2 regions of the Clostridium malenominatum genome follow, and region 2 is predicted to be linked to the other one. Evidence: predicted binding sites of a transcription regulator. Region 2 holds the regulator's gene; the other holds the start of a gene.
The links. The regulator LexA, encoded in region 2, represses DNA repair genes until DNA is damaged. The targets are predictions, from matches to a motif close to CNAACANNTGTTNG.

Region 1 (4,830 bases), 580 kb from region 2:
TTCTATTCTTATCATAATTAAATGTATCTAGTAAAGAATATTGATGGTAGTCATTATTACAAAAATCCGTTATATGAACCCCTAAATGCCTTATTGGATTACCCTTCCACACATTATCAAATAAATAGGAAGCTACTTCATATATTTTTCTAGTAGAGTCCGTAGCTGTATTTAACTTCTTCTGTCTCGAATAGGAAATTAGGTCAGAACCTCTTATGCTTACGGAAACTACAGTGCAGCAGTTACAGGAATCTCTTAGCCTCATACTTACCGTTTCGCATAAAGATAACAATATCTTATGCGCTATTTCTCTATCCAAAACATCAAAAGCTGTTGTTGTAGAATTTCCTATACCCTTCATCTGTATATAGTTGCTCCTTCTCACTTCTGAATCATCTATACCATTGGCATAATTCCATATCAATTCACCATGACTCTTAAAAATGTCCCTTAGTATATTAACATCATAGTTGGCTAAATCGCCTATGGTGTTGATGTTTATCTTATGTAGTTTGGGCGCTGTGGCTCTACCTACCATGAACAAATCTTCAACGGGAAGTGGCCACATCTTATCCTTTATCTCCTGAGGGAATAAAGTAATAATTTTATCAGGCTTCTTTAAATCCGAGGCCACCTTCGCAAGGAGTTTATTGCTTGATATTCCTATGTTTACTGTAAACCCTAACTCCTTTTTTATTCTCTCTTTTATGGTTTCAGCAAGTTTCATATAGTCTGGATATAAATGCTCCATATTAGAAAAATCTAAAAAACTTTCATCTACACTGAATTTTTGAATTTGAGGAGTATATTCTTGTAATATCTGATGCATAGATGAACTACATTTCATGTAAAGGGAGTACCTTGGTGGTACAACCACTATATCTGGGCACTTCATTCTAGCATTATACAAAGTTTCTCCTGTCTTTATATTAAACTTCTTAGCAGGCATTGATTTTGCCAATACAATCCCATGCCTACTTTCCTCATTACCACCTACTACTGATGGAATTGTTCTTAAATCCAATTCTTCTCCTTGTTGAAGCCTATATGCCGCTTCCCAAGAAAGATAAGCGGAATTAACATCGATATGAAAAATTAATCTACTCATAATAAATCACCTCAAGAACATTAGTTCGTATATTATATTATATACTATATTTCCATATTTTATAATAGGTTTTGAAAAAATATTTTTAAAATCAAAAAGTCTACCCCTAGATTCACTCCACGAGGTAAACTTATAGTTACTATTTATATTAAATCTTGAATTTTATTATCATTTCTCTAAGTTTCTTTACCATATCAGACTGGTATTGTGATGATTTTACTATACTATTCATATGCATAGTTGTTTGTTCTACATTAGCTAAAATTTCTTCAGAGCCCGCCGCTGCTTCCTCTGCCGTTGCTGACACATTTTCTATAGCTTTATTAACCTGCATCATTGATTCCATGGTTAAAGTCATTGATGTAGATGTTTCTTTAGACATTACCTTTATTAAATCAGCATCTTTTTCATACTGTTCACCTGTTTCTGCCAAAAACTCATAATCTGGCTTAACATTATATAGCATAAAATCAAGCAATTCCTTTCCGCTATCTGACATATTTTTAAATGCCTTCTCTATACGACTAACTATATTTTGTATGCTGGATACTGATACAGAGGACTGTTCTGCTAATTTTCTTATTTCATCAGCAACTACTGCAAAACCCTTTCCTACCTCCCCAGCTCTTGCAGCTTCAATGGCCGCATTTAGCGCTAATAAGTTTGTTTGTTCTGCTATACTTGCTATGGAGTCAGCCATTATCCTAATTTCTCCAACTATTTTGCCCTCTTCCATAGCTTTAACTATGTTTACTTCTTTTTCACTATAAACCTTATTACCATTTTCTAGAGCTTTTACCGCCTTATCTTTTATTTTTATAGCTCTTTCTTTAATGATTTCTGCTGAATCATCTGTTTCTTTAGCTCTATTTACAAGTTCATTCATAGTAGAGTTAATTTCTTCTGATGAGGCGTTAATTTCTTCTGTGCTAGAACTTAAATCTTCTGTACCTTGGGATATTTGCTTAGTAAGTTCATTTACAGTTTTAATATCAAGGGTTATTTCTTCTATAGTAGAATTTAATTCAACAGAGCCACTTAATACCTGGTCCGTTGTATGTGTTATTTCTTTTATTAAATTTCTTAAACTTTCTATCATTTTATTATAAGAATTAGCTATTATTCCAATTTCATCATTACTATTAATCATTATTTTAGAAGTCAAATCTCCCTCATTATCTGCTAATTCACTTAATCTCTTTGATATCTCATTCAAATTAGAGATTTTTCTTCCTAATATCAAAAATGTAATCATTAAAAATACACCCAATACACCCAATAACGCATTAGTGGTAATTATACTTATATCTAAAGCTTTTTTCATTTTACTAGTTTCATTTTCTGCTCTGGTATTCATTTTATTTATAAACTCATCAATAGGTTGCATAATTTCACTCTTATGCTTATCATAACTTTCATCAAACAATAAAGTTCTCGCTTTTTCAAAGTCCTTATTTTCTACAGCCTTCATTGCTTCATCTTCAATAATTACTAAATTGTCAGAATTTTTCTTAGCCTCCTCAATTAAATCTAATTCTTCCTCAGGTGCATTTAGTTCCTTTAATTTTTCTACTACTCTATCTCGTGTTTTAGTCTCTTTTACCTCTCTCCAATAGTTATCGTAATGTTTTTTATTCCCAAATTGAACATAACTTCTCACTTCATTGGTTAAGTAGTCTGATGAATTAACCAAGTCTATACCTAATTGTTTAAATTCTGCTTGCCTTTTAACAGCAACTCTCTCATTAGCAAAATTTTTGTTTAACAAATATGTATTGACCGCTATTATTAATAGCAAGGTAATGAATATTGAACTAGTTAATTTAATAAATTTTGATATAGACATTTTACCACCCCATTAAATAGATTTCGTCAAATAATGACATTATAATACATTATTATCGTAACTATATAATGGTTATTTAGTAAATTCTGCACATTTTTTTATGTAATTATTCCCAATTGTAACTATCCACAAATAAAAAAGCCCATCTATTAGATGAACTTTTATAAGTTTTAATTAGATTTATCTCTAATTATATTTACCAAACTTTCTATTATTTCTTCAACTTTTAAATTGCCACGGTCGCTAACCATGCCTAAAGTAGCAAAGCTAGTCATAGTTTTAAATAATACTGGATTGTTTAGTTTTTGAAACTTTGGCGATAATGAAACTATATGTTCCTTTAAATAGGGATATTTTTCAATTAACTCTCCAATTTTTGTATCAGCATTAATTCCAAATTCATTTTCTTTTAATACTATTTCTTCTTTGGGCTTTGATTTTGAACTATTATCCCAAGTTAATAAACGCTGACTTCCTGTTAGACTTCTTATGTGAGTCACATCTTGCATCATTTCTAGTACGCCCTTAAAGTTACCATTTTCATCTCTAACTGCATTATATATAATGTAGATAAACTTTCCTCCTATTTCAAGCCAAAATTCTGCCTCACTTTGTTCACCATTTCTAAAAGCTTCAATTATTTTTTCTACAGTATCAACACTTTCACGAGGGTGACAATTCTGAACCTTTCTTCCTATAACTCCTGCGCTTCTAGGGAAAATCCTATGTTTTGTGTCACTATAAAACTTTACAATTTCATTTTCATCCACATAGGATAAGTCCATTGGCAAATGCTTAAAAATAAGGTTAATTCGCTCTAAGGTTAGAAGCCCTTGGCTAACATTTAACTCTTCACTTTCCTTAGATTTTGATATTATTCCATGCTTATTTAGAACTTCTGTTAAATCTTTTAATAATTCTGAGCTGACCTCACTGGTATTCACAACTCCAGACTCAGGCTTGTTGAAAGCTGGGGGACTATCTATAAGGCAGTACCCAATTTCATCATCCCCTATCCTCATTTTTACAAAGTCCTCTTCAGTCAAAAGTTCCATGGAAGTAGGGAAAAGTATCTCATTTTCTTTTACTATCATATCCTTAATCATTTCTATAACTTCTTTTTGTAATTCCAAGAACTCTTCATCTTTGTTATCTTCAAGCAAAGCTTTTGACTTGCTTATTGCAGATTTAATATTATTATCAAGAGTCCACATTACCTTTGAAGGTTTATCGAAACCCTTTCTTTCTAAAGCAGAAAATAATTGATTTTGTTTTCTACTTAAATGTATGTTATATTCACTAAGCTTATCATATATTTCTAGCCATTGATTCTTTATAAATTTTTTATTTAGCATCTCATCCATATCATTAAGAACATTTGTAATTTCTAAATTCTCATCCTGGTAAGTTCTTATAGGATGGCCTTTAGGTAGATTTAACTTTGTTGAAACTAATATACCTTCATATATTTCTAATATTTCATCCATTCTTTCTGCCAAAACATCATCTGATATTCCAAAGGATTGCATATGTTGTTCAGCTATAGCAAACTCTTCTGCAGTTACCTTATGAAAAGAAGAAGACATCTTCTTTTTAGCCTCTTCTAAGGTAATCACATTGTTAAGATAATCAAGCTTTATATCCAGCATCTTTTTAATTTTTGAATTATCTATATTATTTAAGTGACTATTCATTTCAATATTCCCCAAGTCATTGGAAGGAAAAAAGTAAGCATGGTATTCTTCGTCACTTATTTTTTCAACATATTTATCAAAACCCTTTGCCTCCATCATTTTATACATTGGAAAGGGCTCGAAGTCTTTAATCACATGTATTCCCTCATTAGGTTTTAAAGTCTCCAAGGTTTTAGTAACAC
Region 2 (4,830 bases):
ATTTCTGCAGATTCCATGCAAATTTATAGACATATGAACATTGGTTCGGCGAAAATTAAAGAAGAGGAAATGGAAGGGGTTAAACATCACTTAATTGATATTGTAGAACCCCATGAGAGTTTTAATGTTTCTCAGTTTAAGGAAGAGGCAGAAAAAGTTATACAAAAGATATATGCTAATGATAGCTTACCTATAATAGCAGGAGGTACGGGTCTTTATATTAATTCCATTATTTACGATTATAACTTTACGGAAGCTATAAGTGACCAAAAGTATAGAGATTATCTTGAAAAATTATGTGATGAAAAGGGTAAGGAGCATATTCATAGTCTTTTAAAAGATATTGATCCTTATTCCTATAAGAATATACATCATAATAACTTAAAAAGGGTAATAAGAGCTTTAGAGGTATATTATATAACTGGTAAAACAATTAGTGAGTATTCAACAGAAGAAGGTAGGGGAGAAGGTAGGTACAACTACCGATATTTTGTTTTAAATATGGATAGAGAAAAGCTTTATAAAAGAATTGATAACAGAGTAGATATTATGATGGAATCAGGCCTTGTAGACGAAGTGAAAAACCTAAAAAACATGGGATATACTGAAGACATGCAATCAATGCAGGGAATAGGTTATAAAGAAATTCTCTATTATCTTAATGGTAAGATATCCTTAGAAGAAGCGGTTTATCTTATTAAAAAAGGTAGCAGAAACTATGCTAAACGTCAATTAACCTGGTTTAGAAGACAAGAAAAGGCTCTATGGATTGACAAAGGTGATTTTAAATGTGATGAGGAAATAGTAGAGCATATTATAAGTATATATAGAAAATTATAAATATTAGAGGAATTTATAGTTTTTTATAGAATATTAATATAAAATCTAATGGAGGGTGATACATATGAGTAAAGCGGTTAATAACCTACAGGATATATTTTTAAATGGGGCACGAAAAAATCGAACAGAAGTTACAATATATCTAACTAATGGATTTCAAATAAAGGGAATGGTTAGGGGATTTGACTCTTTTACTATTGTTTTAGATTGCAATGGTAAACAAATGTTGATTTATAAGCATGCTGTTTCAACTATTACTCCTATGAAGCCAATATTATTTAACGCAACGGAAGAATAGGCAAATAAATTTTGCCTATTCTTTTTTTATATGATAATATATTTAAGGAATTAATGATAATCGGAGGGTTCTAACAATGTTTGAATTAACAAAAGAAAGTTTGAAAAAATTTTATAATATTGGTGAAAATGTTATAGAATTATATGAAAAAGCATTAAAAGATGTGGAAGACGAGTTTAAAATGTATCATGAAATTAGAGAGTTTAATCAGTTAAAAGTTCTTAATGCAATGCAGGAGGAAAGAATAAGTGATTCTCATTTTACAAACTCCACTGGTTATGGATATGGAGATATAGGAAGAGATTCTTTAGATAGAGTTTATGCTAGGGTATTTAATTGCGAAAGTGCATTGGTGAGACCTCACTTTGTTAGCGGTACTCATGCTCTAGGAACGGCGTTATTTGGGAATTTAAGGCCAGGAGATACTATGTTCGCTGTAGCGGGAGCCCCTTATGATACTCTTCATAGTATTATAGGATTAACCGGGGAGGGGAACACAGGTTCTTTGAAGGATTATGGAATAAATTATAGACAAATAGAGCTTAATAACGGCAAAGTAGATATGAATCTTATGGAGGAAATATTAAGAGAAGACTCAACTATTAAATTAGTACATATTCAACGTTCTACAGGTTATGGATGGAGAAATTCTATGCTCGTTAGTGAAATTAGGGATTTAATAGATAGAATAAAAGCTATTAGAAGCGACGTAATATGCTTTGTTGATAACTGCTATGGTGAGTTTATTGATGCCATAGAACCAACAGATGTAGGAGCGGATCTTATGGCAGGTTCTCTTATAAAGAACATTGGAGGGGGCATAGCGCCAACTGGAGGGTATATAGTTGGTAAGAAAGAATATGTAGAAAGAGCTTCTTATAGGCTTACTACTCCGGGTCTTGGTGGAGAATGCGGTTCTACCTTTGGGGTTATGAGACTTTTATTTCAAGGGTTATTCTTAGCGCCTCATATATCTATAGAAGCTGTAAAAGGGGCTTTGTTATGTTCTAGAATAATGGAATTAGCGGGTTTTGAAGTGTTACCTAAGTACAATGAAAAAAGAAGTGATATAATCCAGGGAATTAAATTTAATGATAAGGAAAAATTAATAAAATTTTGCAAAGGAATACAAGCAGGTTCACCCATAGATTCTTTTGTGCAATGTGAGCCATGGGAAATGCCAGGATATGAAGATCAAGTGATAATGGCAGCAGGGGCCTTTGTTCAAGGGTCTTCCATAGAACTATCTGCAGATGCTCCTATAAGAGAGCCGTATATTGCATATCTACAAGGAGGATTAACCTTTGATCATGCAAAAATAGGGATTCTTATTGCTTTAAATAAAATAATGAATGAATATTAAAAGGTGGTTAATACCACCTTTTAATATTGTCTATATAATCCTATAACTTTACCTATGATAGCGCAATCTTTTACTATTATTGGTTTCATAGTTTTATTTTCTGGTTGAAGTCTTATGTGATCTTTTTCTTTATAAAATCTTTTTACAGTAGCTTCGTTTTCTAATAGAGCAACAACTATTTCTCCATCTTCTGCTAAATTAACTTTTTCTACAATAGCTAAATCTCCATCTATGATTCCTGCATCAATCATACTTTCACCTTGAATTTTAAGCATGAATAGTTCTTTATTGCTCTTTATAAAGTTTATTGGCAATGCAAAGGTATCTTCTATATTCTCTATAGCTAAAATAGGCTGACCAGCAGTTACGGTGCCAACAATAGGTATGTTTAACATTTCTTTATTATGTACACCATCATTTACTAGTTCTATGGCTCTAGGTTTGGTAGCGTCTCTTCTTAACAATCCTTTTTTCTCTAACCTTTTTAAATGACCATGAACAGTTGAGGTAGAACTTAAGCCCACGGCAGCACATATTTCTCTAACTGAAGGTGGATAACCTTTCTCTCTCGTGTGACTTTTAATGAACTCATAAATTTCCATTTGCCTATTCGGCTTATTCTGTTTAACCATAAATACACCTCGCAATCTATACTAGTTGTATTATAACATAAAAAGCAAATAATATCAAACTTACGTTCTCTTTGGCTAGTTGAATTTTTTTCTATCCTCTGATATAATTGCATAATAAATAATAAAGCAAAAGAGGGGATTTATTAAAATGTCAAAGGATAGCTGTATTCTTAATAACCAATCTAAATGTTCTGAGTGTGGTGAGTGTTATACCTGTGATTTGGATAGAAATAAAACATGTAATAGTTGTGGAAAGTGCTTAGAAGAAAATATAGATATGAGAAGCGTTGAAATTGATGAAATCATAGAAGAAGACTATGAGGAAAGTGAATGTTTTGATGAGGATAAAATCCTTAAAGAAGAATGGGAAGGTAATTTAGAAGAAATAGAGTTTATAGATGATATTGAAGGATTAAGAGATTTATTAGAAGATGAAAAGACTAAGGGAGAATATACATACGAAGAATTTCCTGGATTGATAAGAATTAAAGGAAAGAAATAAAGAGGGGGATACCCTCTTTATTTTTCTTCTTCACTTAACGGGTTTGATTTAACTGCTTCTCTTAATTTTTCGTTATCTACGTGAGTGTAAATTTGAGTTGTAGAAACATTTTCGTGGCCTAATATTTGTTGAAGACTTCTTATGTCTACATTGCCATATTTATACATCAATGTAGCTGCGGTATGCCTGAGTTTGTGAGGAGTATAATTCTCTTCATCTAAACCGGCTTTCTTTACGTACTTTTTAACTAACATTTCTACAGAGCGTTTATTGATTCTGGTGTAGTTTTTGCTTAAAAACAAGGCGTCCTTATCTTTAATTTTGTCGGCATCTTCATTTCTGATTTTTAAATAGTTTTCTATAGATTTAATGCAGGCGTTGTTTAAGTAAATAGTTCTTTCTTTATCGCCTTTTCCAACCACTGTTAAAGTATCTCCTCTGATTTTAGATATGTCTATGCCGCATAATTCTGATAATCTTAATCCGCAGTTTAAAAATAGGGTGACGATGCAATAATCTCTGGCAGCATACTTTCCTGTTATGGAATTTAATAAATCTTTACTTTCATCCAAGGTTAAATACACAGGGTTTCTTTTGTTGATTTTAGGGGATTCCAAATCTAAAGCTGGATTTTCGTCTATAATTTTTGCCTTCCCATGGAGAAACTTAAAAAAAGATCTTAGAGTAGCAACTTTTCGAGCTCTAGCATAGCTTCCATTGTTTCTATAGTTCTCTGCAAAAGCTAAAAAGGCATATAAGTCCGTTAGCCTAACCTCTCTTATGACGCCATCTTGAATATCGTTAATTTTTATAGAATCAAAATCTGTATCATCAGATACTTGACCTCTATATAATTTTAGAAATCTAAAGAACATAGTCAAATCAACTTTATAACCTTGAATAGTGTTTAATGATTTTCCTTTTATAGTGCCTAAATAATTTAAAAAATCATTTAATTGCCTTGGTAGAGAAGAGTCGTGAATACTTTTTAACTTATATTTCATAAAAACCTCCTTAAAATACATGCAACTTCGCTAAATGTATATTTAACGAATATAATATTCTATAAAGAGGGGGTAAAATCCTTCTTTTTTACAAAATATTTCACCCTTGTTTATAGAAAAAATAAATTTCTACTTTCTTTGCAATTATAAGATAATATGTTTTGTAAATTTTAAAATTTATTTTGTTGTCA

Region 1: ABDZ69_RS04860 (DNA polymerase Y family protein) is a predicted target of LexA. The motif match lies at 1,123-1,136, and genes of this name have one in related genera.

The regions. Positions count from the first base shown of each region.
Region 1 is NZ_BAAACF010000001.1:965,865-970,694, reverse strand. It holds gene ABDZ69_RS04860 (DNA polymerase Y family protein) at 1-1,108, opposite strand, end outside; gene ABDZ69_RS04855 (methyl-accepting chemotaxis protein) at 1,257-2,954, opposite strand; gene ABDZ69_RS04850 (PAS domain-containing protein) at 3,125-4,830, opposite strand, start outside.
Region 2 is NZ_BAAACF010000001.1:1,546,733-1,551,562, reverse strand. It holds gene miaA (tRNA (adenosine(37)-N6)-dimethylallyltransferase MiaA) at 1-840, shown strand, start outside; gene hfq (RNA chaperone Hfq) at 905-1,138, shown strand; gene ABDZ69_RS07865 (methionine gamma-lyase family protein) at 1,215-2,501, shown strand; gene lexA (transcriptional repressor LexA) at 2,522-3,133, opposite strand; gene ABDZ69_RS07855 (hypothetical protein) at 3,282-3,635, shown strand; gene ABDZ69_RS07850 (tyrosine recombinase XerC) at 3,653-4,639, opposite strand.